Regions from separate parts of the Neobacillus sp. BF23-41 genome, predicted to be linked through region 3. Evidence: predicted binding sites of a transcription regulator. Region 3 holds the regulator's gene; each other region holds the start of a gene.
The links. The regulator Rex, encoded in region 3, represses fermentation and respiration genes when NADH is low (regulators of the CRP and FNR family bind a similar motif). The targets are predictions, from matches to a motif close to TTGTGAAATATTTCACAA.

Region 1: a site for Rex is predicted at 1,132-1,149, ahead of nirB (nitrite reductase large subunit NirB). Genes of this name have one in related genera too.
Region 2: a site for Rex is predicted at 3,858-3,875, ahead of AB7942_RS10450 (polyhydroxyalkanoic acid synthase subunit PhaR). Genes of this name have one in related genera too.
Region 4: a site for Rex is predicted at 4,950-4,967, ahead of AB7942_RS04195 (DoxX family membrane protein). Genes of this name have one in related genera too.

The regions. Positions count from the first base shown of each region.
Region 1 covers NZ_JBGBPR010000002.1:514,509-522,744, forward strand. Annotated here, with positions in the region: gene nirB (nitrite reductase large subunit NirB) at 1-1,009, opposite strand, end outside; gene AB7942_RS05555 (hypothetical protein) at 1,205-2,191, opposite strand; gene AB7942_RS05560 (hypothetical protein) at 2,215-2,442, opposite strand; gene AB7942_RS05565 (hypothetical protein) at 2,688-3,416, shown strand; gene pruA (L-glutamate gamma-semialdehyde dehydrogenase) at 3,462-5,009, opposite strand; gene AB7942_RS05575 (CamS family sex pheromone protein) at 5,129-6,301, opposite strand; gene ligA (NAD-dependent DNA ligase LigA) at 6,315-8,236, opposite strand, start outside.
Region 2 covers NZ_JBGBPR010000005.1:103,241-111,476, reverse strand. Annotated here, with positions in the region: gene AB7942_RS10470 (AAA family ATPase) at 1-10, shown strand, start outside; gene AB7942_RS10465 (DUF429 domain-containing protein) at 58-717, shown strand; gene phaC (class III poly(R)-hydroxyalkanoic acid synthase subunit PhaC) at 1,363-2,439, opposite strand; gene AB7942_RS10455 (3-oxoacyl-ACP reductase) at 2,520-3,263, opposite strand; gene AB7942_RS10450 (polyhydroxyalkanoic acid synthase subunit PhaR) at 3,352-3,753, opposite strand; gene fabG (3-oxoacyl-[acyl-carrier-protein] reductase) at 4,078-4,812, shown strand; gene AB7942_RS10440 (acetyl-CoA C-acetyltransferase) at 5,278-6,468, shown strand; gene AB7942_RS10435 (hypothetical protein) at 6,605-6,811, shown strand; gene AB7942_RS10430 (hypothetical protein) at 6,929-7,246, opposite strand; gene AB7942_RS10425 (antibiotic biosynthesis monooxygenase family protein) at 7,479-7,772, shown strand; gene AB7942_RS10420 (avidin-fold protein) at 7,919-8,236, shown strand, end outside.
Region 3 covers NZ_JBGBPR010000017.1:5,191-13,426, reverse strand. Annotated here, with positions in the region: gene AB7942_RS21585 (NAD(P)-dependent malic enzyme) at 1-462, opposite strand, end outside; gene AB7942_RS21580 (2-hydroxycarboxylate transporter family protein) at 582-1,928, opposite strand; gene AB7942_RS21575 (response regulator) at 2,046-2,753, opposite strand; gene dcuS (DcuS/MalK family sensor histidine kinase) at 2,731-4,350, opposite strand; gene AB7942_RS21565 (sulfite exporter TauE/SafE family protein) at 4,546-5,298, opposite strand; gene ystJ (NADP-dependent malic enzyme) at 5,525-6,772, opposite strand; gene AB7942_RS21555 (redox-sensing transcriptional repressor Rex) at 6,931-7,587, opposite strand; gene moaC (cyclic pyranopterin monophosphate synthase MoaC) at 7,624-8,121, opposite strand.
Region 4 covers NZ_JBGBPR010000002.1:210,635-218,870, forward strand. Annotated here, with positions in the region: gene AB7942_RS04155 (MBL fold metallo-hydrolase) at 1-61, opposite strand, end outside; gene AB7942_RS04160 (ArsR/SmtB family transcription factor) at 254-577, shown strand; gene AB7942_RS04165 (SRPBCC family protein) at 561-1,016, shown strand; gene AB7942_RS04170 (SRPBCC domain-containing protein) at 1,074-1,463, shown strand; gene AB7942_RS04175 (PDR/VanB family oxidoreductase) at 1,576-2,544, opposite strand; gene AB7942_RS04180 (dimethylamine monooxygenase subunit DmmA family protein) at 2,561-3,022, opposite strand; gene AB7942_RS04185 (heme-dependent oxidative N-demethylase family protein) at 3,022-3,978, opposite strand; gene AB7942_RS04190 (DoxX family membrane protein) at 4,328-4,837, shown strand; gene AB7942_RS04195 (DoxX family membrane protein) at 5,056-5,565, shown strand; gene AB7942_RS04200 (hypothetical protein) at 5,627-5,848, opposite strand; gene AB7942_RS04205 (class I SAM-dependent rRNA methyltransferase) at 6,025-7,221, opposite strand; gene AB7942_RS04210 (M4 family metallopeptidase) at 7,639-8,236, opposite strand, start outside.

The DNA of each region.
Region 1 (8,236 bases), on a different contig from region 3:
TTGAACCATCTTCAAAAATTTCTCCAGCAGAGAAAAGGTCCACACCGGCTACCTTTAATTGTGTTCCTGTTACAGAGCCTTCATATGGTTCGCTTAAATTTCCACAAATACGGTTGGCCAGCACTTTTCCTTGTTCATATAATGGGGCCACCAAGCCATAGACAATCTCTCGATGTTCCGCACATTCCCCCACTGCGTAAACATGAGGGACACTTGTTTCCATGAAGTCATTGACCACTATCCCGCGATTGACATAGATTCCGCTGTTTCCTGCCACTTCGGTGTTAGACTTAATCCCGATTGCCATAACCACCAGGTCCGCTTCCACCTCTGATCCATCTTTAAAGCGAAGACCTGTTACTCGTTCGTTGCCAAGGATTTCAACGGTTTCTTTTTCCATTAAGAAGTTCATGCCCTGGCTTTCTAGTTCTGCCTTCAGTAAGGATGAAGCAACCGAATCCAGCTGTCGCTCCATTAGATGCGGCATTAAGTGAACAACATCCACCTTCATTCCCAGGTTTAACAGTCCTCTTGCTGCCTCAAGACCTAGAAGTCCGCCGCCGATGACCACGGCTTTCTTAAATTGCTGTGCTGACTTGATCATCATTTCACAATCATTGATATCACGAAATCCAGTCACACCGATTTTGTCTGCACCTGGAATTGGGAGGATGAACGAATTCGAGCCAGTGGCAATAATTAATTCATCATATTCGACTTCCCTGCCTAAATTACTAACCACACGTTTTCCGTCCACATCAATGTTTACAATCGCTTCACCTGTAAACAATTGAATATTATTTTCTTTATACCAATCGAGCGGGTTGATGATGATTTCTTCAAAGTTTGTATCCCCTTGAAGTATATTTGATAGTTTAATCCGATTATAGTTTGGGTACGGTTCTTGTCCAAAAATAGTAATTTCAAATGGTTCAGTGGATACTTTTAGAATTTCCTCTATCGCTCTGACGCCTGCCATACCATTTCCGATTATTACTAGTTTTTTCATTTATCAATCACTCCTCATATGTTAAATAAATATTTTTAAGGTTAGTAAGGTTTTCTTTATAGTTAAATTGTAAATGCTAGCGTCGATAAAATTTGTGAAGTACGTCACTATCCAACCAATATATGTGAATGATTTCACATTATTGTCAAACATAGTATAAAAAGAAAAATAGCACACGATTGTATGCTATTTTTACTACACTACCTTCTTTTCAGTTTTCTGTATTTGATACGGTTTTACGATTGAATTTATGGTCGGAACAAGCACACCAATTACTGCAACAGGGGCAAGCTCCCATAATACCAAGGGTGGAGTGATGAGTATACCTGTTTTATGGATTGCAAACAAGGCAAGAAAATAAGCTAGTGTACCTGCCAGACCAGCTAACCGAGGGTTTTTTCTAAACAATAAATAGCATAAAGGAATGAATAAAAGCGTTATCGGTACATAAGAGGTTGGGTAACCAACTGCAGCAAAAATAGCTTTGCCTACAAACCTTAACAGGATATAAAGTGCCGTCGCCATCACAGGTATGGTATAATCACGGCAATATCGGATGATTAGAATTGTTAGGAGAGCGACCATTAGGATTGAATAGATGGGATAGACCCATTCCGGAATGCCGCCAAAAATCTGTGAGGCAGGATCTGAGATTAATTCAAGGATTTCCTTTGAGGCAATCGATTTTCCATGAATGTATTGATCATATGAAATGGCCCCGTTTTCCTGTTGCATATTCGGAAACATCAAGCATTCAAGGAGATACATGGCAAACCAGGTATGAAGTGACCACCATGACGGTTGAATATCTCTCGAATATAGAAAGTAACCACGCCAGACCCCAAAAATCATAATTGCTGTACCAATATAATAAATAAAATGGGTTGGACTCCATGTAGTTAAATCAATTCCATACGCAATATGATAGGTGAAATCTAGTGGGATCCCAATTAGGAATATAACGTAGCCTATTGTAATCAGGTTTCTAGAAAATCGGTCCATATAATTTAAACGTCGCCACTCTTGAATTAACAAACATGCGCCTAAAGCAAAACCGATGGTATTAACAATATGGGGAATGGAGTATTCCTCAAATAAATATTTAAAATGATAAGAAGCATCCCATGCAGAACCAATAAATTTTAATAGAAAGGCAAGTACCCATAAACGATAATATTTCAACGATATCATCTCCTCTCTAGCGCTTATCCAAGTAAATCAAATATATCCCCAAAGATGGCAATAAGAATATAATTCACAGCTAAAGCAATCGCAAACGTGATTCCCGCGCCTCGAACATTTTTCTGTCGAAATAATTTATACATAAACGTAATTCCTGCTGTGACAACAAAAATATTACAGATTAAAAATGTCAAAAGTAAATTTTCACTATGTTGGACTGATGTGACGTGAAATAGATATAATGGAATCAATTTTACAATCCCCCACACTTTTAGTTCCTTACTGCCTTTTCTCTATATTATCATTATTTTTACTATAGGTAACTTTTTAAATTACATAAAATTCTTGCATTGGTTTAATTAGGTAATATATTTTTAAAAAAAGTAAGTTTCATTGAATGGAGGAATTCCCACTGAAAAAATCTATCCTATTTATGATCCTTTTTTATACCTTGTTTTTATCGGCTTGTAATCCGGTTAGGGTCCCAAAGTCGAGTATGGACCATAATATGAGTGCCACTCCAACTGGTGTCATCCCTACAAAGTCTGATTGGAAGATCCAGGATCATCCGAATGCAAATGAGAAAATACCCATTTCACTGTTAATAATGGATCAGTCCAATAAACCGATTCAATCATTCGATACTGTTCATGAGAAAAAAATGCATTTATTTATTGTTAGTAAGGATTTAGCTTATTTTTCTCACATCCATCCAAAATATAAGGGAAATGGCGAATTTGATTTTACCACTAGTTTCCCCGCCGGCGGAAATTATAAGCTTATCTCAGAATTTACTCCGAAGGGTGGAGGGGACCCTAGTGTAGAAAATCATTGGGTCCAGATTGAAGGGGATGCCGCAGAAGGAAAACCTCTCGTCCCTGATCAGAAGCTAACCAAAGTCGTTGATGGCAAACAAGTGAAGCTCTCTTTTGACCAAATGATGGCTGGAATGACGGTCCATATGAATTTCACCATTAGTGATGCAAAAAACCATCAACCCATTAAAAATCTGCAGCCTTATTTAGGGGCAATGGGGCATGCGGTCGCCATGAGTAGTGATGCGGAAAAGTATTTACACATCCATCCGATGACAACAGAAGGAAATGGTCCAACGGTAACCTTTATGACTATTTTTCCTGAAAAAGGCATTTATAAGATATGGGGCCAATTTCAGCACGATGGCAAAGTATTTACGGTTCCATTTGTGATAGACATATCAAAATAAAAGTGAACCCCCTCCTCGGCTTGAGAAGGGGGTTCACTTTTATTATTAATACATTTCTGAAGTTGTTTTTGCCTGCATATGAAGCAGCAAGTAATCAGGACCGCCTGCTTTGGAGTCAGTTCCGGACATATTGAAGCCGCCAAATGGCTGATAACCAACGATGGCTCCAGTACAAGATCGGTTAAAATACAGGTTTCCAACATGGAAGTCTTCACGAGCTTGTTCCATGTGGGCACGGTTTGTAGTAATAACTGCACCAGTTAAGCCGTACTCCGTGTTGTTAGCAATTTCAAGCGCTTCATCGAAGTTCTTTGCCTTTGTGAAACCAACAACAGGTCCGAAAATTTCTTCTTGCATTATACGTGCTTTAGGAGCAAGATCCGCAATAACCGTTGGTTTAATGAAATAACCCTTGGAATTATCCCCTTCGCCGCCAGCCATTAACTTACCTTCTTGCTTGCCGATTTCAATGTATTCCATGATTTTTTTGAAAGCGTTATTGTCGTTAACAGGGCCCATGAACGTAGCTTGTTCAGTTGGATCTCCAACCGTTAACTCATTCGTTAACTCAACGACGCGATTCAAAACTTGATCATAAACACTTTCTACGATTATCGCACGTGAACATGCAGAACATTTTTGACCTGAGAAGCCAAATGCGCCTGCAACAATTGATTGAGCAGCAAGCTCTAGATCTGCTTCACTATCAACCACGATGGTATCTTTACCGCCCATTTCAGCAATCAAACGTTTCATCCATACTTGTCCTGGGTTCACTTTCGAAGAACGCTCGAAAATTCGAAGTCCAACATCACGGGAACCAGTAAAGCTGATAAAGCGAGTATCTTTATGGTCCACTAAATAGTCGCCCACTTCAGCACCGCTTCCTGGTACGAAGTTAAGAACACCTTTAGGCAGACCTGCTTCTTCCATGACTTCAACAAACTTCGCTGCAATCACAGGAGTAGTTGAAGCGGGTTTTAATAGAACTGGGTTACCAGAAACGATAGCTGCTACTGTAGTTCCTGCCATGATCGCAAATGGGAAATTCCATGGCGAGATAATAACTCCAACACCAAGTGGGATATAGGAATAACGATTAAATTCATTCGGACGGCTTTGAACGGGTACGCCATCTTTAAGTGCTAGCATTTGGCGTGCATAGTACTCAAGGAAATCAATTCCTTCAGCGGTATCTGCATCCGCTTCTCTCCATGGCTTACCAGCTTCTTTCGTCATAAGAGCAGAAAATTCGTGTTTGCGGCGGCGAATAATGGCTGCTGCTTTAAATAAAACATCCGCGCGGACTTCAGGTTTAACTTTTTTCCAAGTTTTAAATGCTTCGACTGCTGCTTGCATTGCTTTTTCAGCTAGGTCTTGGCTAGCTTTTGAAACGCGGCCAATTACTTCTTCCTTATTGGAAGGATTATAAGAAACAATTTTATCTTCTGTTGCAATTCTTTCTCCATCAATAACTAAGTCGTAATCCTGACCTAAGTAACCTTCAACTGTTTTTAACGCCTTTAGATAGGCCTGACGGTTCTCTTCAATCGTAAAATCTGTAAATGGTTCGTGCTTGTAAGGTTGTACCATTTGTTAAAACCTCCTATGTAGTAAAAACGTTTACACTCCACTGTTCATTCTAACATGTTTCATTTAAACGCCGCAAACAAAGATAATTCAAAAAAAGAGACCCGGCAATATGCCAAGTCTTATTGGTAAATATGGACAAAAGGTTCCTCTTCATTAGCCTTTCGGACGATCAGTGCTTCAGGACCATCCACAGATGTAACACTTACCGAGACAGACAAATACTTAGGAAAATGTTCCATGACAAGGCCGGTTACATACTGCGTAAAACCAATTCCTTCTGTTTTTCCATAAAATTGAATTGGAATATTAATATTTAAATCCTGCAATTGGTCTCCCATGTAAAAGGCTCTGCCAATCACACCATTATAGTTAGGAAAATACTCCTCCACATCCTGCTTAAAATTTAAAAACGCAGTGACATCATCACGATGTTCTTCCTGTGCATCTGCGGAGGGGAAAAGAAAGTACTTTTCATTTACATTTTCCCAGCCATTTAAAGTAGTGCTGCCATTGTCGACAGTGGAATAGGTAATAAAGTTACCAGGAACGACGGAAGATTTACTTGCTTGCTCAAACAAGGCAATCGAAATTGGAACGTCCTTTAAAGACTTTATGCTCCTCATACGCTTTACCACTTCTGCAGCTATTTTCTTCCCTTCACTGACCATTTCTGAATGTGGGACTTTTTCCTCAAGGGTATCGCCGTCTGATGTCTGTTTATAGTAGTAAACTGAATTTAAGGCAAGGCCAATCGTAACACCGCCGAGTGTTACATTCCCCTTTTCATTTTTTATTAAGTAGTCGTGTTCTAAAATATGAGCTAAATAGATTGGCGAACTCGGTTCACCCTTACTCCCAGTATTCACAGGATTTAGCCCAATATTATCAGCATCTTTTAGTGTTTTATCCTCTTTTTTCATTTCATTGAACTGCTCTTTTGTGTATTTACGTTTTAACCAAAGTCTTATTGTCTCTTCTTTGATTTCCCGTCCTTCACGAAACAAATATTTTTCTGTATCAAAAGAATTTTGGGCAATTCTCATTAAGCCCATTTCAAACTCGTTTAAGTCATATCTTGTATTGATATTATTGACAACCAATCCGCGTGCTTCCCCTGGTTCAAATGGCAAAATTGTCCGGTAATAGCTGTCCGAAATATTATACTTTGGAATAATTGCCTTCCCTTTCACTTTCTCCTTCGTTTGCACAACCTCATTTTGCTTCTCAAAGTTTGGTGCACAGGCACTCAGCAAAAAGACAAGGGAGAGAGCGAGCAATGAGAACTTTCTCACGTCGATACACCTCTTATTTATTTAATTCAACTAGGAGTTTCTCCTCGTCCCACACTTCAATTCCTAGTTCTTGTGCTTTGGTAAGTTTTGAACCCGCCTCTACACCAGCAATGACAAGGTGTGTTTTTTTGCTGACACTGCCAGCCACATTCCCGCCCAGCGCTTCGATTTTATCCTTTGCTTCATTCCTGGATAAACGTTCCAGCTTTCCTGTAAGAACAACGGTCTTTCCTGCAAAGATGGAATCGGAATTTTCTGCAGAAACTGGTCTGGAACCCTTATATTCCATATTAACACCAGCAGCAATTAATTCGTTGATTAACTCCACAGCCTCTTCTTTTTCAAAAAAGGCGACGATAGAATCCGCCATTTTATCACCAATTTCATTAACCGCGATTAAATCTTCCTTCGTGGCCGCTGCGAGTTTGTCCATCGTACCAAATTGTTGGGCTAACGTTTTTGCGGCTTTGGCACCAACATGACGGATCCCTAGTCCAAATAAAAGCTTTTCAAGTGAATTATCTTTCGATATCTCAATGGCTTTAATAAGATTAGTAGCTGATTTCTCACCCATTCTTTCAAGGGCTAGAAGCTGTTCACGAGTAAGCTTATAAATATCGGCAACATCTGCAATTAATTTTTCAGCAAAAAGCTGGCTGATGACCTTTTCCCCAAGACCCTCGATGTTCATCGCGACCCTTGAAACAAAATGAATTAAGCCTTCCCGGAGCTGTGCAGGACATTTAGGGTTAATACAGCGTAAAGCCACTTCACCTTCAAAACGCACGAGCTCACTTTCACACTCGGGACAATGAGTCGGCATGTGGAATTCCACTTCTTCCCCTGTCCGTTGGTCAGCCAAAACATTGACCACCTCTGGAATAATATCCCCTGCCTTTTTGATAACGACTTTGTCACCAAGCTTGATATCCTTTTCCCGGATTAAATCCTCATTGTGCAAGGAGGCACGCTGTACAGTTGTTCCTGCTACTTTGACTGGCTCAAGAATGGCCGTAGGGGTAATCACACCTGTTCTACCAACACTTAACTCAATATCTAAAAGAGTTGTGACCACTTCTTCTGCAGGGAACTTGTAAGCAATGGCCCAGCGCGGACTTTTTGCTGTCGTTCCGAGTGCAGCCTGGTGGGCATAGGAATCTACTTTAATGACGATTCCATCAATCTCATAGGGAAGGTGCGGGCGCTTTTCGACCCAGCTATTGACATATTCGATCACTTCGTCAACCGATGCACACTTGTTCCGCTCATGATTTGTTTTAAAGCCGAGTCGATCCAAGTAATCAAGGCCTTCACTATGTGACTCTATCTCACTGCTTTCACTGATATTTCCAATTCCATATAAAAAGACATCCAGCCTTCTAGAAGCAGCAATTTTCGGATCAAGCTGTCTTAGCGATCCTGCTGCTGCATTTCTAGGGTTGGCAAATAGCTCCTCGCCGCGTTCTTCCCTTGTTTGATTCAAGGCCTCAAACGAGCGCTTGGGCATATAAGCTTCGCCGCGAACCTCCAAGGAAACATTTTCGCGGAGACGGAGCGGGACGGATTTGATGGTTTTTATATTAGCGGTAATATCTTCACCAATGGTCCCATCTCCACGGGTAGCGCCTTGTGCAAATAGACCATCCTCATATCGTAACGATACAGCCAGGCCGTCAATTTTCAACTCACATACATAAGAAATATCGTCCCCGACAGCTTGACGGATGCGACGGTCAAAATCCCTTAAATCTTGCTCGTTAAAAGCATTGCCAAGACTAAGCATCGGTGTACGATGCTCTACCTTTTCAAACAGATCGATCACGGTGCCGCCAACCCTCAGTGACGGCGAATCTGCTGTTTTTAATTGCGGAAATTTCTCCTCAAGTTCCAACAGTTCATGCATTAATTTGTCATATTCAGCATCTGGTACAGATG
Region 2 (8,236 bases), on a different contig from region 3:
AGATGATTAACCTTGGTGATTCCACACTAGTAAACCAAATGAGAGAGAAGATTGCTGATGAGAGTGATAGGTATTGATTTATCTGGTCCAAGTAATCATAAAGATACTGTTTTGACGGTATTTGAATTACAAAATGATCAATTAAATTTTATTAAGTTAATGAGCAATATTGGGGATCTGGACATTTTAAAAGAAATAGAGACTCAAAGTCAAATAGGTGAAGTCGTTATTGGAATGGATGCCCCTTTATCTTATCAGGATGGCGGAGGAGATAGACAAGGGGATAAACAATTGAGACAGTTTATTGTCTCTCTTGGGATGAAGCCTGGATCAATCATGCCGCCAACTTTAAATCGAATGGTTTATCTTACACTACGAGGAATAAAACTTAGTAGAGAAATAGGGTATCTATCTTCTAGTTATCCGATTTCAATCGTGGAAGTGCATCCAGGTGCAGTGATTGGCTCAAGACTCTCGCAAGAAGAATTGGTGTATGTTTTGAGTTACAAACAAAGTCTATCAGCGAGAAGTTGGATTCGGAACTGGCTTGGTGAGCAAAAGTTAACTAAGCTTCCTGTTTTTATTGATGAGGAAAGTCATTTAATTGATGCCTGTGCAGCAGCATTAGGGGCCTGGCATTGGAAGGATCCATCCTTGCAGCCAAAGTGGTCAATTCCTGCGAATCCTCCACTGCATCCGTATGATTATTGTTGTTAATGGTTATTCTGCCACAGTACTGGAAACTGTGGCGTTTTTTTATTTGTCTGTACAGCGAGAGAATTGTATGATGCCTCTTGAATGGTGAAAATTAATTCAGCGGTAACTAGTGGAAGCTACTAATGCTCGAGGATGTTAAAAAATCAATTCAGATGGATTCAAAGGAGTCGTCTTAAGCTTGTGGGAGAGTGGATACAGAAGACAAAAAAGTCCCCGGGATTTTTCTAATAAACCACTGACCGAATCTTTGCTTGCTATGCTGAAAATCATATTGGCAGGAGACGAAGGGGACTAATGACTATTTCCATTAGTTGGTACTAAGCATAGAGTGGAGGGGAAAGGGAGGAATCTTCCAGTTTTAATTGATTTATTCTTTAGTTTAAATCTCGGCAATATTTTAATAGGAAGGTCAAATCACTTTATTAAGCCATATACAAGTATTCACTGAATTAATAGAATATTTTATTTATTTATCTCTTGTCAATTCTCTGAAAATTGCATATAATTAATTTTACCACTACTAATAACTTGTTTTCCTCGAAGAAGTGTTTGCTACTAGATATAATAAAAAATGAGTGCCCCACATGTTTCGGGACACTCTTCTAATGTAAAAGAAATTCCTCATTGATTAGACTTTCTCTATAATTAGTTGGATCGTTCTTCTAACCAGTCGGATATGGTTGGATAAGTTATTTTTGTTGCTTGACTGCCATAAGTAATGGAGGTATGCCCAACAGGTAAAACTTTAAATTGTTTATCTTCACTAGATATCTTGTTCATCAATGCTTCAACCTGATGCGGTGGGGCAATGAGGTCGTTCTTCCCAGCTAAGTTGAGCACATTTGCCTTGATATTTTCAAGTTTGACCTTTTGACCACGAATAACCATTTCACCTTTTATCAGTTTGTTTTTTTGATAAAAGTCTCTAATCCACTGACGGTAGGCTTCACCAGGGAATAAAATTCCGTCGTTTAACCATTTTCGCAGTAATTTAAAGCTCTTTATGAAATTTTCATTGTCAGCACGCTCAACAAGACTAATAAATGGTCCAAAGTTGGTTCCCATTGGATTGATCATTTTGTTTCCAAAGTCAATCATTTCTGGTGGAATTACACCAAGGGTTTCTACCACTTTATCAATATTAAAAAATCGCTCATCTAACATCGCACCATATGCGCCGCTATTTTGAAAATCAAAAGGACTAGTCATAAAGATGAGGTTGCGGATTGGCAATTCAGGGTGTAATGCCGCAAATGCAGACGTGATCGTTCCACCCATGCAATAGCCAAGGATCGATACTTCCTCAACATTAGACCTTCTCATTACTTTACGAACGGCACGTGGTATATAGTCCATAATATAATCATCCAGTTTCATATGTCTATCTTCGTAACCTGGTGTACCCCAGTCAAGAAGGTAAACATCAAACCCACGTTCAACCAAAAATTCTATTAAACTGCCACCCTTGGTTAGATCCAATATATATGGTTTATTAATTAGAGCATAAACTAATAGAAGTGGAGTTTTATGTTTTTTTGGGTGATCGGATATATACCGATAGAGCTTCGCTTTATTTCTAGTCCAAACAACTTCTTTCGGTGTAGGTGCTACTTCCGGTTCGGGATCGGTCGTTAACACTTGAGATGCCCTCATTACACGTTGGGACATCTCTTGATACTTTTGAGGTGTAGCCTCTAGCATCTCATTCCATTCTTTTAGCATTTGAGCGTTAATGACTGTTCACTCCTTAAATGATATATTTACTCTTTAAATATATAAAGAGGTTTGTACATTCATGACACTTACATGTAAAGTCCACCGTTAATATTTAATTGCTGACCAGTAATATAGTCACCATCTTTACATAGGAAAACAACACCACGAGCGATTTCTTCTGGTTTGCCTAGGCGTTTTTGTGGTACTTTTTCAACGATTCCTGCAAGAACTTTTTCAGGAATGGCTTGGACCATCTCGGTTCCAATAAATCCTGGGCAAATCGCATTAACTGTTACTTTACTTCTAGCAAGTTCAAGAGCTAGAGATTTAGTGTATCCAATTAGTCCTGCTTTTGCTGCAGCATAGTTTGTTTGTCCAAACCCGCCTGCTTGCCCAATAATGGACGAAATGTTGATGATGCGGCCTGCATCTGATTCAAGAAGATAAGGTAATGCTGCAGATGTATTGTTGAAAACACTGTTTAAATTAACATCAATTACTTTTTTCCAATCTTCTTCTTTCAATTTTTTGAACGTGCTATCTCTAGTAATTCCTGCATTATTAATCAGGATATCTAATTTGCCATAATGGTTGATTGTTTCTTGTACAAGGTATGCTGCTTCATTACTTTCTGAAACATCTGCTTGAACTGCGTATGCTTCTCCGCCAAATTCATTTATTTCTGCGACTACTTTATCTGCTAGTTCTTTACGAATATTATAGTTAATAACAACTTTCGCGCCGTTTTTAGCCAGTTCCAATGCAATTGATGCACCGATTCCTCTGCTGCCGCCTGTTACGATTGCTACTTTATCTTTTAATTCTGTCATTGTTGTCCACCCCATCTATTGTAGTTGTAAAAATAATCCAGATAGTTTACTAAATTACTTGGTTTTACATGCATTATGTAATGCGTTTCTATTTCGCTTTTTCTGGTGTTTTTAACAAATTAATGATTTGATTCATTTTATTATCTAAATTCTTCATATCTTTTTTTAAATTCGACAATTCTACCTTAAATGACTCTTGGTCTTGGTTATCCAAATTCTCTTCCAATCTTTCTTCTAATTCATCTACTTTTGCATCGACATTAACAATCAGCGAAGAAAGGTTGGCAATGTCATTTCGAGATGGTACATTCATAAATTCTAAATATTTTAACGTTGATTCATCAATCATTTTTTTTAATTGAAGATTCATCTCCAATACCTGACCCATCCCTTGAGAAGGGAAATCATTGCTAACTTTCTCATCGAAAAACTTACTGGAGTGTGAATAAAGATCTTTCCACATATCATAAAAATTAAAGTCTGTGCTCATTTTTTTTCCTCCTACATTTGTTTTGTTGACCTATCCATCATACTAACTTCATCGAAATTTTAAAAGGAGAAAGATTAAAAATTATCAAAATACATTTCTTCATTTTTTGACAAATTTCTCACTTTCTTGCGAATTGTAAAGTAATTTAACAAGAGTGATAATTAGCGATAATCCATCATAATATGGGTAAAAATGGATTTAATTTTGTCCAAAGCCTAGTATCATTGCCACTTTTTTGTTTTGGATTTCTTTTCTCATTTGCCTAGGGATGATGATGAAAGTGCAGAGGTCTATTCTGAAAAGAAAAAAACGAGGTGATATATTTTGGAGTTTAGTGAAAAGGTTGTGTTAATTACAGGTGGTGCACAGGGGATCGGAAAAGAAACAGCTAAACAATTTCTCCAAGAGGGTGCAAATGTCGTAATCTGTGATTATGATGAGTCGGCTGGTAAATCTGCTTTAGAAGAATTGAATCATGAAAAAGTAGAATTTTATAAAGTCGATGTAACGGACAGCACCCAGATAGAAGAAATGGTTCAATCCACAATAGGTAATCATGGCCGAATCGATATCTTAATTAACAATGCCGGAATTACACTTGATGGTTTTTTAACAAAGATGGAGGAATCGGATTGGGAAAGAGTCATTTCTGTCAATCTATCAGGTGTTTTTAAATGTACGAAGGCTGTAGCTCCTACTATGTTAAAGCAGGGGTCGGGCGTTATTCTTAACGCATCTTCCGTCGTTGGTTTATATGGGAATATTGGTCAAACGAATTATGCTGCGACAAAGGCGGGCGTCATCGGGCTGACGAAAAGCTGGGCAAAAGAATTTGGCCCTAAGGGGATCCGAGTCAATGCAGTTGCTCCAGGTTTCATTGAAACAGGTATGACTGCAGCGGTGCCAGATAAGGTACTTCAATTTATGAAGGAAAAGACTCCACTTAGGAAGCTTGGCAAACCAGAAGATATTGCCGCAGCGTATGTATTCTTAGCTTCGGATAAGGCGAATTATATTAACGGAACCATCTTAAGTGTGGATGGCGGATTAGTTATTTAAACAATATAGCTGCAAATTGAGGGAGAAAATAATGATTTTCTCTCTTTTTGGTTTATTATGGTAACCGCTATTACTAAATTACTATATTACAATATATGGAGGTTCGGTCATATTCTTATCGTCCATTCAATTGTTCAAATGCCAAGTTAGTATAAACTCAAAAATTTTTCTACAAAACATGTCAATTTATACTAAAGTTAAACAGAATTTTTTTGCCTGTTTTTTTTTAATATTTTCAATCGATGTAATTACACCTTTTGCTTTGCTAATAGTGGATTCTCTAAGCCTTTTTTAAAGGGGATAAACGTTGAATATGTCAGGATAAGGTCTTAATTTTTTAATAGCGATAAATAAAAAAACTCTGAATTTGTCGAATAGTTTGTCATGAAAAATACCGAGAAATGTAGTAAAATTTGTGAGGAATTATTATTCAAATACATAAATCACTTTTTGGGGGAAATCAGAATGACTGTAAATGAAGTTGTAATCGTAAGTGCGGTAAGAACAGCAATTGGTACTTTTTTAGGAAGTTTAGAAAATGTTTCTGCTACACAGTTAGGGACTACTGTAATTAAAGCTGCCATTCAAAAAGCTGGAATTAATCCAAATGATGTAGATGAAGTGATCATGGGGAATGTTTTACAAGCAGGAGCGGGCCAAAATCCAGCAAGACAAGCTTCCCTCGCTGCAGGAATTCCTCAAGAGGTACCAGCAATGACAATTAATAAGGTCTGTGGATCAGGATTAAAGGCTGTTCACTTAGCAACACAAGCGATTCTTGCGGGTGAGTCAGAAGTAGTTATTGCAGGCGGAATGGAGAATATGAGTCAAGCTCCATATCTGTTAAAAGGCGGTCGTAATGGATTTAAAATGGGCGATCAGAAAATTTTAGACAGTATGATTAAAGACGGATTATGGTGTGCTGAAAATGACTATCATATGGGAATTACAGCTGAAAATCTTGCTGAGAAATATGAAATCACACGTGCTGAACAAGATGAATTTGCAGCATGGAGTCAGCAAAAGGCTCAAGCAGCGATTGAATCCAATCGATTTGCTGATGAAATTGTCCCTGTTGAGGTACCTGGGCGCAAAGGACAAGTGACATTATTCAGCCAAGATGAGTTCCCACGCTTTGGAACGACAGCAGAAGGATTAGGTAAACTTCGTCCTGCATTTAAAAAGGATGGATCCGTTACTGCTGCTAACGCTTCAGGAATTAACGATGGCGCGGCAGCATTTGTTGTTATGAGCCGTAAAAAGGCAGAGGAATTAGGCGTAACCCCTCTAGTAACCATTAAAGCGAATGCTTCTGCAGGTGTGGATCCGAGTATTATGGGAATTGGTCCTGTCCCTGCTGTTAAAAAAGCTCTAAAAACAGCGTCTTTATCTTTAGAAGACATTGAATTAATTGAAGCAAACGAAGCATTTGCTGCACAATCTATTGCAGTAGATCGCGAGCTTCAATTTAATAAAGAAAAGTTAAATGTAAATGGTGGTGCGATTGCACTTGGTCACCCAATCGGTGCTAGTGGAGCAAGAATTTTGGTAAGTTTAATTCATGAAATGAAGAAAAGAGAAAACCGCTATGGTTTAGCTACGTTATGTATCGGTGGAGGACAAGGTGTAGCAACCATTATCGAAAATGTTAAGTAAGAATGAATAAAAATTGTAAAAAATGTCTTGGAGGAAACTCCGAGGCATTTTTTTTTTGAGGTAATTTTTACCTTAAATAAAAATAAAATGCATGGTGATGATATAGAAGTAATTTAAACCAAAAGGAGAGATTCTCATGCCACAAATTGATGTAAATCAACTAAACCAAGCAAAAGCAAATGTAACACTAACCCAAGAATTGTTAACAAAAGCAATTGAAAAAGCAAATTCCGATCCTACTCTCGCCCAGGAAGCGATGAAACAGGCATCAAACGAAATTTCGTCTGCTTTAACGGCCGTAACACAAGTACAAAACACATCTAAAGCCCAATCCACAGAATGATAAAATAGTTTTACCAAATATTACTGTGTAAAATAGTTGTCCCATGCAATGCTAGATACCTGATAAATCAAAGAACACCCCATAGAAATGGGGCGTTCTTTGTCAATATGAACGAAATCATCTTTCGATTTCAATATGTTGAAAGCCATTTTTGGTGGCATACACTTCATACCATTTGTAATTTGGGGTTTTGAACCATTCGTACTGCGGCAAATAAACCAAATATCTTACATTGCCATCGGCATCAAACATTGTTTTAAATATTTTTACCGGTCCAATTCCAAATGTTTGATCTAAATAACCTTCCATGCCATCTCTGACAATATTTTTTTTATCTTCCTTTTCTTGCTTATGAAGCCTCATCAGCCCATCAATAAAAAGACTCAATAAGATTAGAGTAATAGCAATTAAAACGAATATTAGTAAATTGAACAAAAGAACAACCTCCTAAACTTTTATGTATAGATTCCGATAAATAAATAGACAATGCTCCTTTTCTTTTAATAGATTCACTACGATTGTACATCCGATTGTTAAAAGAAGATGTGATGAAAAATACATATAAGCGACTTTCTTAAGAATTATTCGACTGTAATAAAGGAAAAAAATAGATTTATGTCGAATTTTTACAAAACGGCAAAGGCAAATTTATTTAAGGGGGAATTTGATGATATTGGAAGCAGTTATGCTTAAGGTTAGACCAGGAATGGAAGAGGAATATGAGGAAGCATTTCGTCGGGCATCAGAAATCATTGCATCGATGAAAGGTTACATATCTCACGAATTACAACGCTGTATAGAAGTTAAAGGGAAATATTTATTATTGGTAAAGTGGGAAACATTAGAAGACCATACAGTTGGGTTTAGGCAATCAAATGAGTATCAAGAATGGAAAAAACAGTTACATCGTTTTTATGACCCATTTCCCACTGTTGAACATTTTGAAAATATTCGACTTTGATAGGTGTTATTATTTTTGTTCATTCTTAATATCAATATAAACATTTCCTCCTGTTCCAACTACAGCATATGAGATATCAATAACAGAAAGATTTCTTTTTATTAACTCAGACATTAACCATTTTTCCTTACTAGGGAGGTAGAATGTTGATAAATTACAATGGACGAAAATTTGTTTCAGTCAAAAATACAGCTAACGGTGAGGTTTCATTAGAATCATTTTTTGAGTACCAACAAGAGGGAAACATACTTTCAGCTACATATTATGGAGGAGACATTGTAAAAGGATCACTTATTGGAATAGTTGAGGAAAATGGAAGTTTACAGTTTAGATATAACCATGTAAATACAAAGAACGAAATAAGAGGCGGACAATGTTTCTCTACGCCAGAAACTCTGCCAGATGGAAGAATTAGATTACATGAGAAGTGGAAATGGACAGATTCCGACCAAAGTGAAGGGGAA
Region 3 (8,236 bases):
TAGTTCCTTTTTTAAGCGTCCTTCAATTTCAAAGCATCTTGGGGCGGCAATATCCTCCAAATTAATACCACCGAATGTTGGCTCTAATGCTTTAATTATATTGACAATCTCATCGACATCTTTTGTACCCAGGCAAAGCGGATAGGCATCAATCCCTGCAAATTGTTTAAATAAAACGGCCTTCCCCTCCATAACTGGCATTGCAGCCTCAGGACCAATGTCTCCTAACCCTAAGACAGCTGTTCCATCTGTTACAACGGCTACTAAATTACCCCTTCCAGTATGCTCAAATGAAGCCTCACTATTTTTGGCTATGATCTTGCATGGCTCAGCTACACCTGGCGTATAAACTAAACTTAAATCATCTGCATTATTCATTTCTACTTTACTAACGATACTAATTTTACCTGCCAGCCTTTTGTGGAGCAGCACTGCCTGCTCTTTTATCTTGCTTTCATTCATTCCAACCTTCTCCTTTTGGTCCTATCTAAGATCTAATAGTTAATCCGGGTGACAAGAATTCAATCCAAACAATCAAAAAAATCGGACCGTGACAAACAGGCGCAGCCCGATTTAGAATATTAGCTTAATAGTTTCAGCAAAAGAATAGCCAAAATAACGGTTGAAGCGCCCCCAATTCTTGTCGAAACTTGGGCAAAAGGCATCAATGACATCCGATTGGAAGCGGAAAGAATCGCCACATCACCCGTTCCCCCTAAACCACTATGACAGCCTGTAACAATCGCTGAGTCGACTGGGAACATCTTCATCATCTTTCCTACAAAGTAACCAGTGGTAACCATTGCCACTACGACTGAGGCACAAACAACCACATATCCTGGGGTTACAATTTTGACTACATCCTTAAGCGGAATATAAAGCATGCCTAAGCCAACCATTAATGGCCATGTTAAACTCGATGATACAAATTTATATAAGTGATAAGCACCTTGTTCCATTTTAGCTGGCATTACCTTAATACTTTTCACAACGGCTGCTGCAATAATCATTAACACTGGTCCAGGAATGCCTAGAAATTTATTCCCTAGTCCACCTAAGATAAAGAAACTACACGCAATTAACAGTCCTGCACCCATAAGAGGGAAATCAACCGGCTTATCAATCGTTGCCGCTTCTGTGATTCCATCGCCTTCTTTGGTCTTCACTAATACTCCATTACCAGTTAGATGCTTCTTTTTCTCACCTAAGCGTGATAAAATACCAGCACAAATGATAGCGACAATATTTCCAATCACCGCTGCTGGAATTAATTGCCCTACAAATGTTTCTGAAGATTTTCCGAGAACCTCTGCGTAGCCTAATGAAAGAGGCAAAATTCCTTCTCCAATCCCGCCACCGATAATCGGAACCACAATATAGAACAGTGTGTGTTTCATGTCATATCCAAAAAGCAAACCAACTAGAACGCCCGCTGCAACAGATGCAATTGTCCCGACAATAAGCGGTATAAACATGCGTGTGAAGCCTTGAATTAAAACTCTGCGATTCATCCCAAGAATACTCCCTACTACTAAAATAGAGATATAAAGGTAAAGGAAATTGGATGTTTTCATCAACTGGGTAACCGCATTCATTCCAGTTGTGTTAATTACACTAAAATAGACTAATATAGACGGAATCAAGAGTGCTAAAATGGCAGGGCCGCCGATATCCTTCAAAATCGGAATCCTCATGCCAAGTTCCCCGAATAAAATACCCATGACAATAATAATTGCAAAGCCGCCAATCATATCAGCTGGAAGCAATTTATAGACGGCTGAAAAGTAGACAACAGCTGCGATAACAATATAAAGCGGCAATGGAACTACCCCTAATTTCACACTGCCAAATTTACCTAAAATCCCTTTCTTTTCTTCCTTTTCCCCCGGAACAACCGTAAGCGGTTGCAACTTTCTTGCTGGTTCCATAAGCTCATCCCCCTAGCTATTTATGTTTCTATCATAGATCCAATTAAACCGCTTTCATAGCTTATGTAAATTTAATAAGGTTTTTGTAAATAAAAAAAGTAAGCAGTTTTAGTCTGCTTACAAAAAGGTTTTGATAAGATGTTGTTTCAATTGATTAAATTCATGCTGATATACGGGTCTTCCCACTGTACCGTAGATTACCTTAACGTCTAGGATCCCAATTTCCTTTAAAAAATTTAAATACTTACGGACCGAAACTCGAGAAATTCCGACGACCTTAACTACGTCCTCTGTTGAAAACGAGGCATATTTTAGCTCCTGAATCGCTTCCCAAATTTGTTTTAGGGTATCTTTTGTTAAACCCTTTGGTAAATCTTCGATAAGAGGCCTATCCTCTCGGTGCAGTAATTGATTGTCCAATACGTCTTGGTTAATCACTTGTTGAGTTTGAATAAACTTTGTTTGATCCTTATATGCAACTAATGCTCTACTAAAGCGTTCAAATTCAAAAGGCTTAATTAAATAATCAACGGCTCCGTATCTTAAAGCCTTTTTAATCCGCTCCATATCAGATGCTGCTGAAATAATAATAACATCGGTCTCTTTCTCATTTTCACGAAGGTAGGTTAACAGCTCTAATCCTAGTTTCCCCGGCATAAATATATCCAATAAGATAAGATCGATTTCTAGTTTTTCAATTTTCTCAATCGCCTCATCCACGGATGCGGCCATTGCCATCAAGGTAAATCCATGAACTTGTTCAAGATAGCGTTTATTAAATTCAGCCACCATTGGATCATCTTCAACAATCATTACCCGGATCATTCTGGTCCCCCTCCCCTTCATATGGTATATACACGGCAAAAACGGTCCCTTTTCCAGGCTTCGATGAAAGAATTAATTCCCCTTCCAACTTCTTAATAGCTTGCGAAACGAGATACAGTCCTAACCCCCTATTTTCACCGTTTGTGGAGAATCCTTTGTTAAAAATTTGGTTTTGCAGTTCTTCACTTATCCCTGCCCCCGTATCTTTTACTTCGATTGTTAAAATATCATCGCCATATTCGAATTCTACTGCTATTTTTTTAACCATACAACCATTCATAGCCTCGATGGCATTATCAATTAAATTGCCAACAATGGTTATAAGTTCGTGTGTCACATCAGAAACAGCGGGCTGCGGAAGAGGCTGCTCACAGGAAACTGATAACTCTGCCCCTGATTCCCTTGCATAACTCAACTTTCCAATTAAAAAGCCAGCTAATACAGGGTCCTTTATCTTTTTTGTCACAAAGCCAATTTCGCTATTTCGATGGTCAACCGTTTCACTGATATATTCGACCACTTTTTCATAATAACCTGTATGGACCATTCCCAAAATAACATGAAGTTTATTCATAAACTCATGGGCCTGAGCCCGAAGTGCGTCAGCATATATTCTAACTCCGGTCAGTTGTTCAGCAAGCACCTGTATTTCTGTTTTATCCCGAAAAGTAGCAATCGCGCCGACTACCTTATTACCAACGATCACAGGGACTCGGTTGGTTAAAATGGTCATCCCATTTATATTCTGTTCTTCATCCAATTCAGGTTTACCAGTTTTTAATAAATCACCCAAGCGAGTAGATGACATATATTCTTCGATATTTGTCCCCATCGGGTTATCTTGCAGGCCTGCTTTATCGAACAGCTTTAAGGCCGCTCGATTGACGAGTGTTATGTTAGACTGTTGATCAACTGCCACAATTCCCTCACGCACCGATTGAAGCATCGCGCTGCGTTCCTCTAATAATTTAGCAATCGCAAATGGCTCAAGCCCAAGTAGGATTTTTTTTATATATCTGGCTAAAATCACGGCCCCGAGAACACCGATTAAGATACCAATCATCGTCCCAATATAGATCCCTATTCTGCTCTTATTGACGGCCGTTTCCACATTATCAAGAGAAATCCCAACGGCTACTGCCCCGATCTGTTTCCCATTTGCATCCTTAATCGGCGTAAAAGAACGTAAAGAAGGTCCTAGAGCTCCTTTTGAAATAGATTCATGCTCTTTCCCTTTTAGTACCGGCCCTTCATCTCCACCCTTGAATTGTTTGCCAACTTCTTTGCTATCAGGATGGGATTTACGGATCCCCTTCATATCCATCACAACAATAAAGTAAACGTTTGTCACTTTTCTCATTTCATTCGCAAACGTTTGGATTTCCTTTACATCCCGTTCTCCACTCATCGCATCAATCACAAGCGGACTATGAGCAACCATTCGAGCCACATTTCTCGCCTTCTCAGCCTGACCTTTTTCCGTCTCCTTAGCAATTCTCGAACTGATAAGTAAATCTGTTATCAAAAGTGAAAAAGTAACCACCATACACACAAAGACAATAATTACCGTCTGTAAACTCCATCTTCCCTTTCTCATATTTCCCTCCATCTTTGAGAAGGCGACAGGCACCATTCTGATTTCCACCTGATGACATACTAACCAACAGGGTTAGTAAACGCAAAAAGGCTGCAAAGCATTCTTATGAAAATACATTGCAGTCTAAAAGCTTTCTTTAACTTAGGCTGGCCTGAGGATTAATTTTCAAAGTTAACCATCCTTGCGAATGATGCCTTAACTTATGAGCAAAATAGCTCCTGCGATAATAGGGGTCAGGACCATCGCACTTTTTAATACAGGCTGCGGAGCAAGGGCTGTAAACTTAGCCCCGACATAGGAGCCAATCATCGTTCCTCCTACCACTTCAACTAACAGGGTTAAATTCAGGTATCCTTCGAAATAGTAGCCGATTCCTCCTGCTAAAGCGATTGGCAAAATAACGAGCATTGTTGTACCAACTGATTGTTTAAGCGAAAGTCCCATGATGACCAGCAACCCGATTTGAATGAACGGCGCAGCACCTATCCCAAATGTACCAGACAACAATCCGGTAACCAACCCGACGACTGCCGCTTTCTTAATGAGAAGCAGGTTGCCAGGTTTCACTTTTTTGTTGTTTGCCTTTATTTTTTGAACAATAAATAAGCGTACAACCAGTATTACAGCCGACAAAAATAACATCCCTGCTGTTAACCAATGCAAAGAATGGATCGGAATCAAACTGGCTAGTTTTGAACCTAAATAGGAGGCAACTGCACCAAATCCACCGACGATTAAACCGGTTTTAATTGAGATATTTCCTTGACGAAAATGACTGTAGGCACCTGACATGCTCGTAAACACCATCGCTGCTAGTGATGTCCCTAACGCCATATGTATTGGTACTCCAAAAATAACTGTTAAGATGGCAATAATAAAGCCGGAGCCGCCCGCCCCAACAAATCCTAATAATATCCCAAGCACAAACATCGTCAGCACAATCGCCAACTTCATCCCCTCCGATTGCAAAACCCTAGATGTCCTTCTAGGAAATGTTAAAATTACTTACCTAAAAACGTGCTCATACCCACCGATTTAAAAAAGAAAAAAACTATCATTCATTATTGTACTAAAAATTTAAAAGGTATATTGGAAATATGCCCTAATTCCCAAAATTTGAAAGACTACCTCTAGATTGAGGTAGTCCTCCCTTAAAAGCTTGATTTTACTCGACCTAAACATGAACTGGTTGTTTTGCTTCCGCTAGTGCTAATAGGCGTTGTTTAATTTCCTCAACATTGACAATTCTTTGAGCTACCCCTGTTTCCATTGCAGCGGAAGCAACTGCTGCTGCTACTTGTGCTGCGACCCTAGGGTCAAAAGGGTCTGGAATAACATGATCAGCATGAAGTTCTTCATCTGAAATTAATCCAGCAATTGCATAGACCGCGGCGAGCTTCATTTCCTCGTTGATTTCCTTTGCACGGACATCTAAAGCGCCGCGGAAAATTCCTGGGAAAGCAAGCACATTATTAACCTGGTTCGGAAAATCAGAACGTCCTGTACCCACTACAAGTGCTCCTGCTTCTTTGGCCGCATCGGGCATAATTTCCGGTACTGGGTTGGCCATGGCAAAGATAATCGGGTCACGGTGCATAGAACCAACCATTTCCTTTGTAACGGCCCCAGCTGCTGATACCCCCACAAACACATCTGCGTCAAGGAACGCATCGGCTAACGTTCCTTGTTTTTGCCCGCGATTTGTCATTCGCGCCATTTCATCTTTGAATCGATTCATTCCGAACGGGCGGCCTTCATAAATAATTCCTTTTGTATCACATAAAATAACATCCTTCACGCCCATATGCAGCAGGAGCTTAACAATTGCTACTCCAGCTGAACCTGCTCCGTTTACGGCAACACGAATATCTTCAATTTTTTTATCCGCTAATTTTAATGCGTTGATTAGACCAGCGGCTGTTACAATCGCGGTTCCATGCTGGTCATCATGAAAAACAGGAATCTCGCAGGCTTGGCGGAGGCGGTCTTCAATTTCAAAGCATTGCGGCGCAGCAATATCCTCCAAGTTCACTCCGCCAAATGTTGGTTCTAGCAGCTTGACGGTTTCTACGATCTGGTCTGTGTCAGTGGTGGCCAAGCAAATGGGAAAGGCATCAACATCTGCGAACGATTTGAATAACACGGCCTTTCCTTCCATCACAGGCATCGCAGCTTTTGGTCCAATGTTTCCAAGCCCCAGGACCGCTGTCCCATTGGATACAACTGCGACAAGATTGCCCTTCGAGGTATAATCATAGACTTTATTTTCGTCTGCATAAATGACCAAACATGGCTCTGCCACACCGGGTGAATAGGCAAGGCTTAAATCTTTTGCATTATGTACTGCCACCTTAGAATAAATCCCAACCTTGCCTTGGTGTTCCTTGTGCATTTTTAACGCTTCATCCCGTAAAATTGACATTGAATTTCCCCCACTTCCCGGCTAGTAACCGCTTGCATTTTATCTACCTACATCTTAGTGCATAAGAAAGTATTTTTATAGATTATGTAATTAAAAAAAGCAGGGATTTAATATACAAAAGGCCTTCCACAAATTTTGTGGAAAGCCTTTTTAACTAATTATTCTTCATCTATTTCGACCGTTGGATAATGCTTTAAAAAGTAGACTAGCGATTGAAGCTCCACAGCCAAGTCAATATGATGGACCCTTATTAATGGTGGAACATTTAACCTCGCTGGAGTGAAATTTAAGATCCCTTTTACATTCGCTTGGACCAGTCGATCGGTTATCATTTGAGCGGCAGGAGCCGGAACCGTTAATATCGCCACTGAAATATTAGTTTCTGATAACACCTTCTCTAAATCATCCATAGGATGAACGGGTACCTCGCGAATCATAGTTCCCATTTTGTCGGGATCCACATCGAAGGCGCATTCTATTTTTGTGTTATTATTTTTTAAAAAGTTATAGTTTAAAAAGGCAGTCCCAAGATTTCCGACTCCTATTAAGGCAACCTTAGTTAATTCATCCTGATCTAAGGTCTTTCGGAAGAAGGATATTAAGTAATTAACATTATACCCATAGCCCTTTTTTCCTAACGCACCGAAATAGGAAAAGTCGCGGCGAATCGTTGCTGAGTCTACCTTTACTGCTTCACTCAATTCCGCTGAAGAGACCCTTTGCTTGCCTGAACTTTGCAGGTTTTTTAGAAATCGATAATAGAGGGGCAGCCGTTTTGCTGTCGCCTGTGGTATTTTCGTTGTTTCATTACTCATAATCTCCCACACCCCATGAATGGTTTAGTTAAAAATTTATTTAACTCTTTCATCTCTTTTAAAATCACCGTTTTTACCGCCTGTTTTTTCGACAAGATACGTCGGTCCAATTACCATACCTTTATCAACGGCTTTACACATATCATAAACCGTTAAGGCACATGCGGATGCGGCTGTTAACGCTTCCATTTCTACGCCTGTGTTCCCCTTCGTTTTAACGGCTGCAGCAATATATAATTGATAGTTCTCATCCTTATCCTGTTCCCAAGAGAAAGAAATATTAACACCTGTTAATGGAATCGGATGGCACATTGGAATCAAATCCCATGTCTTCTTTGCTGCCATGACAGCTGCTATCTGGGCCACTGCTAAGACATCGCCCTTCTTCATCTCATTATTAGTTATTTTATCATAAATTTCTTTACTAACGGTAATGCTGGAATGAGCAAGCGCCGTACGTGCCGTTTCCGGCTTATCACTGACGTCGACCATTTTTGCTCTGCCTTCTTCATTAAAATGCGTAAATTCTGCCATATAAAAAATCCTCCCATCAAATCATACACTATTTTTCCTTATATGTGTGTGAAACTTTGAACTATATATTACATTTTATGTCGGTTTAAGACTTCACTCCGCTAATATGGCGAGC
Region 4 (8,236 bases), on a different contig from region 3:
CCGGAAATACATTCGCCATGAATGTAACTTGATACAAGTACCCATTTTTGATCATCCTCATAATCACACATCCCCTTTAACTATTATCATTAGTTTTATATTAACTAATACCATTAGTTTTATCAAGTTCTTTTTTGGAAGAAATTACAATCCTCTTATGAATTCATATATTCATCGTTTTTGCCAAAAGATACTAATATGACTATAACTTAATTAAGTTGACACTTAATTAAGTCTACGCTAAAATAACGATATGATTGAAAAAGTCCTTCATGCATTAGCAGAACCTAGACGTCGAGATATACTCTATCTCGTTCGTGATGGAGAAATGACCTCCAGCTCGATTGCCTCACATTTTGACATTTCAGCTCCAGCGGTTTCTCAGCATCTCAAAGTTCTCGAACAATCCGGCCTAGTTATAGTTCGGAGAGACGGAACGAAACGGTACTACGGTATTAGAAGGGACGGTTTTTCTGAATTAAAGCAGTATATTGACCGTTTTTGGGATGATAGTTTACTTCGTTTGAAAGAAGCTGCCGAAGAGGAAGAAAGGAGAAAAAATGAATCAGACCAATAATGAAATCATCACAAAAGAAATATTTATTGAAGCCCGCCCGGAAACATTATTTTCGTTTTTTACTGATGCGGACAAAATGGTTCGCTGGATGGGGAGACATATCCTGCTCGAACCAAAAATCGGAGGTAAATATCGAATTGATGTGAATGGCAGCGATATTGCCATGGGCGAATATGTAGAAATTGTTCCTTATGAAAAAATCGTCATGTCTTGGGGTTGGGAAAAATCAAAGCTCGTGCCACCTGGTTCAAGTAAGGTCGAATTCAAACTGACTCCGAAAGAAAATGGCACAAATTTAGTTTTAACTCATTTTGACTTGCCAGTTGAAGAAATCCCATCTCACCAACAAGGATGGTCACATTACATGCCCCGCATTAAAGATTTTGCAGAAGGCAACGATCCTGGTATTGACCCTTGGTCCGAAATGGCCATGCATTAATTTTTTATAAAAAATAAATAACCTTTTCTACGGAATAATATATTGGAGGAATAAAAAATGACTAAAACAATTCATCAAGAAGTAATTTTCAATGCCAGCCCTGGACTTATATATGAAGCACTCACAGATTCGAAACAATTCAGCGAAATGACGGGAGGTGCACCTACAGAAATAAGTCCCGAAGCTGGTGGTACTTTTTCGTGTTTTGGCGGCATGATTCTTGGAAGAAACATTGAACTTGTTCCAGGTGTGCGAATTGTACAAGCTTGGCGAGTAGCGAACTGGCCAGAGGGAGTTTATTCTATTGCTAAGTTTGAGCTAAAAGAACAAGACTCAAAAACCCTTTTGGTTTTCGACCACATCGGTTTTCCTGAGGCTGAAGGAGAACATCTTGCGGCAGGATGGGGAGCGAATTACTGGAACCCATTAGAAAAACATTTAGGATAAGTTTCATATACTCGTATTTACAATTTACCTTAAAATGCTTGGAGCGTCTCCAAGCATTTTTTTATATCATTATTTAAAAACATTCCTTACTTCATTGCCCAGATTTTTATTATTAAATCTCGATTACGATTTTCTCTGATTTAGCCCGTGATACACAGGTTAAAATGACGTTTTGGGCATTTTTCTGTTCCTCACTTAGGAAAGAATCATAATGTTCAATCTCGCCTTCTAACACATTAAGTTCACATGTGCCGCATCGTCCTACTCGGCAGGAATAGGGTACCTTAACACCTGCTTCAAGCAATGCCTCCAACAACGTTTTTTGTTTCGGTACATTCATGGTTAAACCTTCTGATGATTGCACTTGCACTTGAAAAGATGCAGCCGCTTGGACTTTGGGTGGTGTAAACCTTTCATAATGAACGCTAGTCCGTGGATAACCTATCTGATACGCAGCATTCGTAAAGCTAGTAATAAAAGTTTCTGGTCCACAAAAATAAACATGAGTGCCAATTGGATGATTTAGCAGTGAAGAATAGTCTAACCTTTTAGATTCTCTTTCTTGTGAAAAATAAAAATGGCTTTGTTTGGGGTATTTATTTTTCAAAAAATCATAGAAAGCGCATGAAGCTTTTGTTTTAGCAGCATAATGTAACTCGAAAAATCCTTCTCGACCTGCTAACTCTACCATCATTGATAGGAATGGAGTAATGCCGATTCCCGCTGCATAAAACACGTGATGCCTCGCTTTAAAGCTTAGTGTAAAGTGATTCTTCGGGTAACTAACTTGTAATCGATCTCCCACTTTTACCTGATGATGCCAGTAATGAGAGCCGCCTCTCGATGTCTTACTTAATAGAATAGTAATTTGGTAGCACTCTGTATCTTCCGGTTGATTGATTAAAGAATAGTGTCTTTCGATGGTGGTGTTTCTATCTTTTATATATGTAGTAATATGCGAACCACCACTAAACCCAGGCAGTTCTGACATACTAACTGGAGCTAGTGAAAATCGTTTAACATCTGGGGTTTCCTGGTGAATGGATTTCACCAATACTTCGATTGTTTTTTCCTGTTTCAATGGTATCCACCCCCTTTTAAAGTTTAGCAACATATCCTAGATAAGCATCCCTTAGACGAGAATAATGATTAGAAATCTCAAGTCTTAAATTGCAATAAATACAGTCCACTTCAACTTGTTCCGTGTTTTCAGTATCGATTGTAGTGATTCCATGACAACGGCCGCAAAACACATTTTTCTCCTTCTCACCATAGCCAATGTACTGCGCTTCTTCCTCGGAAAAACCAATCTCTTCAGCTAATTGTTTGATCGCCTTCAATTGATTCCAATGGGCAGCAATATAAAGGTAACTCCCCATCCTCTGTTCACTTAACCATGCAACCAAATCTGTAAATTGAACTTTGCCGATAAAAACCATTTCAAAAGAGAGATTTTTATCTACCACTTGGTCGATAATCGATTGTAAAATCGCACCCCCCTTCTCGTCGGTACAAAATAAATATTTTCGCTTTCCAGGTACAAAAGTTGCACTATCCATTAGCTAACACCCCTGTTTGTTAACTGTTCTTTTAAGTAATCGATGACAGCATCCTTGAAAAGAGATAGCCCTTTATAATCGACAATATGGGGTGGCAACTCACGAATGATCTGATAGAATTGCTCAGCCCATTCAGATTTTAAGGTTAATTTTTCTAATGAAAGCAAGTGGGTATGGATCGTAAACAGAATTCCTCCTGACCGAGGCAATCGGAATAACTTTTGCACTTCCACTCGTAAATGAACAAACTCACCAGCATTTTCCTTTGTTACCTCTTTCCTGCCTTTCCCCCAGACATCAAAGGTTTCAAGCGATGTATCTAAGCAATTCCCAGCCATTAAGGACCAATTTTTTCTCCACCAAGGGTAACCTGCCTCCAACTGCAACAGAAATTGGAGAATTCGCCCGTCCAACCCTCCCTCCTTAAATCCAGGGATAGGCTTATGAATTTCTCTAAAACTCATCCCTAGATCAAAAGCCAATGACCAATTAGCTGGAAAACATAACTGCCCAGCATCCAAGTATAAATCTCCGTCCCGCTGCATCATGAAGATGATGTCCTCTTGTACATGCCGCCCGATAAAATCTAATGGTTGGCATGGCAGAGTCGTTACATCACCAACAATAAAATCATGCTTTTCCTGAAGAATTTTATTTTCAAACGTCCACTTTTTACAATTCTTATCAAGATTAAACTTTTCAGGATAATAGGTTGCTAGATGGTCCATTACCAACTCAAGGATTTCCCATTGTCCATTCAGCGTATGTGGCAGTGATTGATAGCAGCGTTCAGGATGATGTTCGAGAAGCTGCCGCCTTAGCTTTATTTCCTCTTTATAATGAGGGGTAATTTCCACACTGTTAGAAAGATCTAACGGTGTCGAGTTATTTGAGTAACGATACACTACTTCTTTAAATGGGTATGGAAAGGATTCTAGTTCGGACGCCAGATGCATAATATCCTCCTTTACTGAAAATTCGTTATATTCATTGTAATAAAAAGGAAGGTAGAATGTGAATACCTATTTTTAAGTGGGATCACTTAAATGACACTTGGTCTGAAGGACAAAACTCAGTTGGAAAACTGGAGATCTGTCCTTTATAATGCCGATGATGGTCAAAACTCTCAAGGTATTATGGATAAAAGATCATTTCGTTTGAAATTTGTTCACAACTTTTTTACAAATATGTGAAATAGTGAACAATTTACCCTTATTTCAAAATAAGTTTGGTATAGTAACAATGTAGTTAACGAACAAACAAACAAACAAATAAATAAAAATAAATTAACAAGGAGTGTTTCGCATGGTAGTAAATTGGTTAAGAGAAAACAAAGTTGCCGCTGGAATTTTAACAGTTCTTCGCTTATATATGGGGTATTCTTGGATAACAGCTGGGTTCCACAAATTATCAGGCGGTTTTGATGCTTCTGGCTATCTAAAAGGGGCAATCGCTAATCCAGTGAAGGGGCCAGACGGCGCGATGGTTTATGGCTGGTATGTTGATTTCTTAAAGCATTTCGCCTTACCAAACGTTGATATTTTTAACACCATCGTCCCTCTGGGAGAGTTCTTAATCGGACTTGGACTTATTCTTGGATGCTTAACAACTGCTGCTATGTTCTTTGGACTTGTAATGAACTTTTCATTTTTCTTAGCAGGAACCGTATCACATATTCCAACAGATCTTTTCCTAGGAGCGATTATCCTATTCTCTGGCTACAATGCGGGCCGCATCGGTCTTGACCGTTGGGTTATCCCATTCATTCGTAACACAGCATTTAAAGGGAATAAAACAGTGAAACATAACGTTTAATACAAGTAAGCATGGGGAATGTCTTTCATAAACTCCCTTATCTACAACACTCTCCAATTGTCTTGTGAAGAATCTTGTGTGTGTGAAATTTGTTCATAACTTTTTTACAAATATGTGAAATAGTGAACAATTTACCCTAATTTCAAAATAAGTCAAGTATAGTAAAAATGTAGTTAACGAACAAACAAATAAAAATAAATTAACAAGGAGTGTTTCACATGGTAGTAAATTGGTTAAGAGAAAACAAAGTTGCCGCTGGAATTTTAACAGTTCTTCGCTTATATATGGGGTATTCTTGGATAACAGCTGGGTTCCACAAATTATCAGGCGGTTTTGATGCTTCTGGCTATCTAAAAGGGGCAATCGCTAATCCAGTGAAGGGGCCAGACGGCGCGATGGTTTATGGCTGGTATGTTGATTTCTTAAAGCATTTCGCCTTACCAAACGTTGATATTTTTAACACCATCGTCCCTCTGGGAGAGTTCTTAATCGGACTTGGACTTATTCTTGGATGCTTAACAACTGCTGCTATGTTCTTTGGACTTGTAATGAACTTTTCATTTTTCTTAGCAGGAACCGTATCACATATTCCAACAGATCTTTTCCTAGGAGCAATTATTATTTTCTCAGGCTATAATGCTGGCCGCATCGGTCTTGACCGTTGGGTTATCCCATTCATTCGTAACACAGCATTTAAAGGGAATAAAGCTGTAAAACATAATGTTTAATCCAAACAAAAAGCGACGCAGTCTTGGTCATCCTACCAGATTGCGCCGCTTTTTTTTAATACTAAAAACTATTATCTTCTTTTAAACTTTCTTTGTTCATATACCAATTGGTTACCTGTGTAAGGATGGCAAACATGAAAAAGAAATTCATCGCCCAGACATTAATGAACGGAGCCAACCCGCCAAATTCAATCGTTTCTAGACCTTTTAGCTTCATCACAATCATCGACTCGATAAAAATAAGCACAAAACCAACAACACCAGCAATAGCCGCTCTAATCATATCGTTTCCCCCAGAAATGATTATTTTTTAATTTATGTAAGTTACGAAAGTAGCATTTGTGACAATTTCATGAACATCTTCCCTTTATTATATTGCAAAAATGGGATTTACAACACCCTGAAAAATAAAAAAAGGCCCCCCCACATCAAATTCCATGTGGGTGTCAGGCACCATTCTTATCTTATTTTTTTTATAAATACTACCTTCAAGTAGTCCCCTTCTGGAAATTCTTTAATGGTTTTGAAATCGACGGGAAGTGAAAATTCTTCCAATTGTTTGTACCGGCCGCCAGATTCTCTAAAGGCAGCATCGATAAAGCTCTTGAATTTATCCATCCCAAAAGCGCTGCTGTTTGTGGATGCAACAATGGTTCCGTTGTCCGCAGTTATGGCAATCGCTTCGATTAGAAGATTCTTGTAGTCCTTTTCGGCACTAAAGACAAATTTCTTTGAACGGGCAAAGCTCGGCGGATCAAGGATGACCATATCAAACTTCAGTTGTTTCTTGACTGCATATTTAAAGTACTTGAATACATCCTCAACAATAATTGCTTGTGTTTCATGGTCCACACCATTTACACTAAACTGCTCAATCGTTTTACTCTTACTCCGATTGGCCAGGTCTACACTTGTTGTTTTCGTTGCTCCCCCTAGAGCTGCAAACACGGAAAAAGCCCCCGTATAAGAGAAAGTATTTAAAACTGTCTTACCGTTTGCATACACATCTCGGATTGTGCGCCTTACATCCCGCTGGTCTAAAAACACCCCGACCATGGCGCTTTCATTTAAGTAAATGGCAAAGTTGACACCATTTTCTTTGACAATAAGCGGGAAATGACCTCTTTCACCTGCGACAAAGTCATCTTCCTCGATGTATTGCCCTTTTTCATCAAAACGCTTTTTCTGATAAATGCCCTGAAATTCAACCAGTTCCTTTAAAGCTTGAATGATATCGTCTCGAAAATGATAGATACCCTTGCTGTACCATGTTAACAAATAATAACCAGCAAAGTAATCAATCGTCAAACCACCGATTCCATCACCTTCACCATTAAATACTCGAAACGCGGTAGTTTCTGAACTTTGATAAAATGATTCCCTATCCTTAATCGCTTCTTTTAGCATTTTCTCAAAAAAACGTTGATCAAAAGAGTCATTTTCTTTTCTGCTCAACACCCAGCCAATTCCCTTATTTTGCTTACCATAATAGCCTTTGGCAAAAAATATATTTCTTTCATCGACCAATTTAACAATGGACCCCTCTTCTACGAGGTCGTTCACATTTATGATGGCTTCCTTAGAAATAAGTGGATAGCCGCTTTTAAATTTATTTACAAACTTTGGTTTCACTTTTAAACTGACTTCTTTAATCATCTTTTCATCCCATCAATTATAATAATCCTACTCATATTGTAGACAAATTCTCACCTTACAAATCAGCAGGAAAGCAATAACGTTATCATAACATTAATTCTGCTTGTTCTAAAACAAAACCCGCCACTAATCTAGTAGCAGTTGTCATCATTATTTCTTTTAATCCTTAAATGGGCGCAGGTCTTTATAAAATACACTGGTCAGTTTGAAATCTTCACAACTTCCACATTAGTTCCACCTAAATTCTACACAAGTTTTTCTTATGATTAAGTCAAGTTAATACGGAAATGGTTCAAAGAGTCATTTCTTAAAACTTCCCATAATTTTGATTGGTGCTGACACCAATCTATTTTTTTTGCCCATAAAAATGTCAGCCATCACATTATGTGACGGCTGACATTGGAAATAGTTAATGGTCTAGTTTACTCCCACTTGTGTCCAAGCAGATTTAACGGCATTGTACTGTGTGCTGCTTGAGCCATACAAATCAGATGCAGCTGCAAGAAGAGCCGCGCGTGCGTCACTAAAATCACTTTGTGGAGCTAAATAAACTGTGAGTGCTCGATAGTAGATTTTTTCAGCGACAGTTGTACCCAGACTTGAAATCGTTAAATAGGCTGCTTTGTTCGGAATACCACTGTTCGTGTGAACTCCTCCATTATCTGAAGTAGTATTCACGTAGCCGTTCATATTCTCCGGTTGTCCATAAAGACTAGGGTTTGAAAGACTGCGGAGCGCATCGCCAGCTTTATTAGGCGTGTACACATCTTCTCCTATTAAATAATCGCCTTTATCAAGGAATACCCCGAACGTATCAGAAATGGACTCATTTAAGGCACCTGATTGATATTGATATTCCAGTCCTGCTGTTCTTTCAGTAACTGCATGTGTTAATTCATGGGCAACAACATCAAGCGCACCTGACAATGAACGGAAGGTTGTTCCATCGCCATCTCCATACACCATTTGCGCTCCGTTCCAGAAAGCATTGTTGTATTTTCTGCCATAATGAACT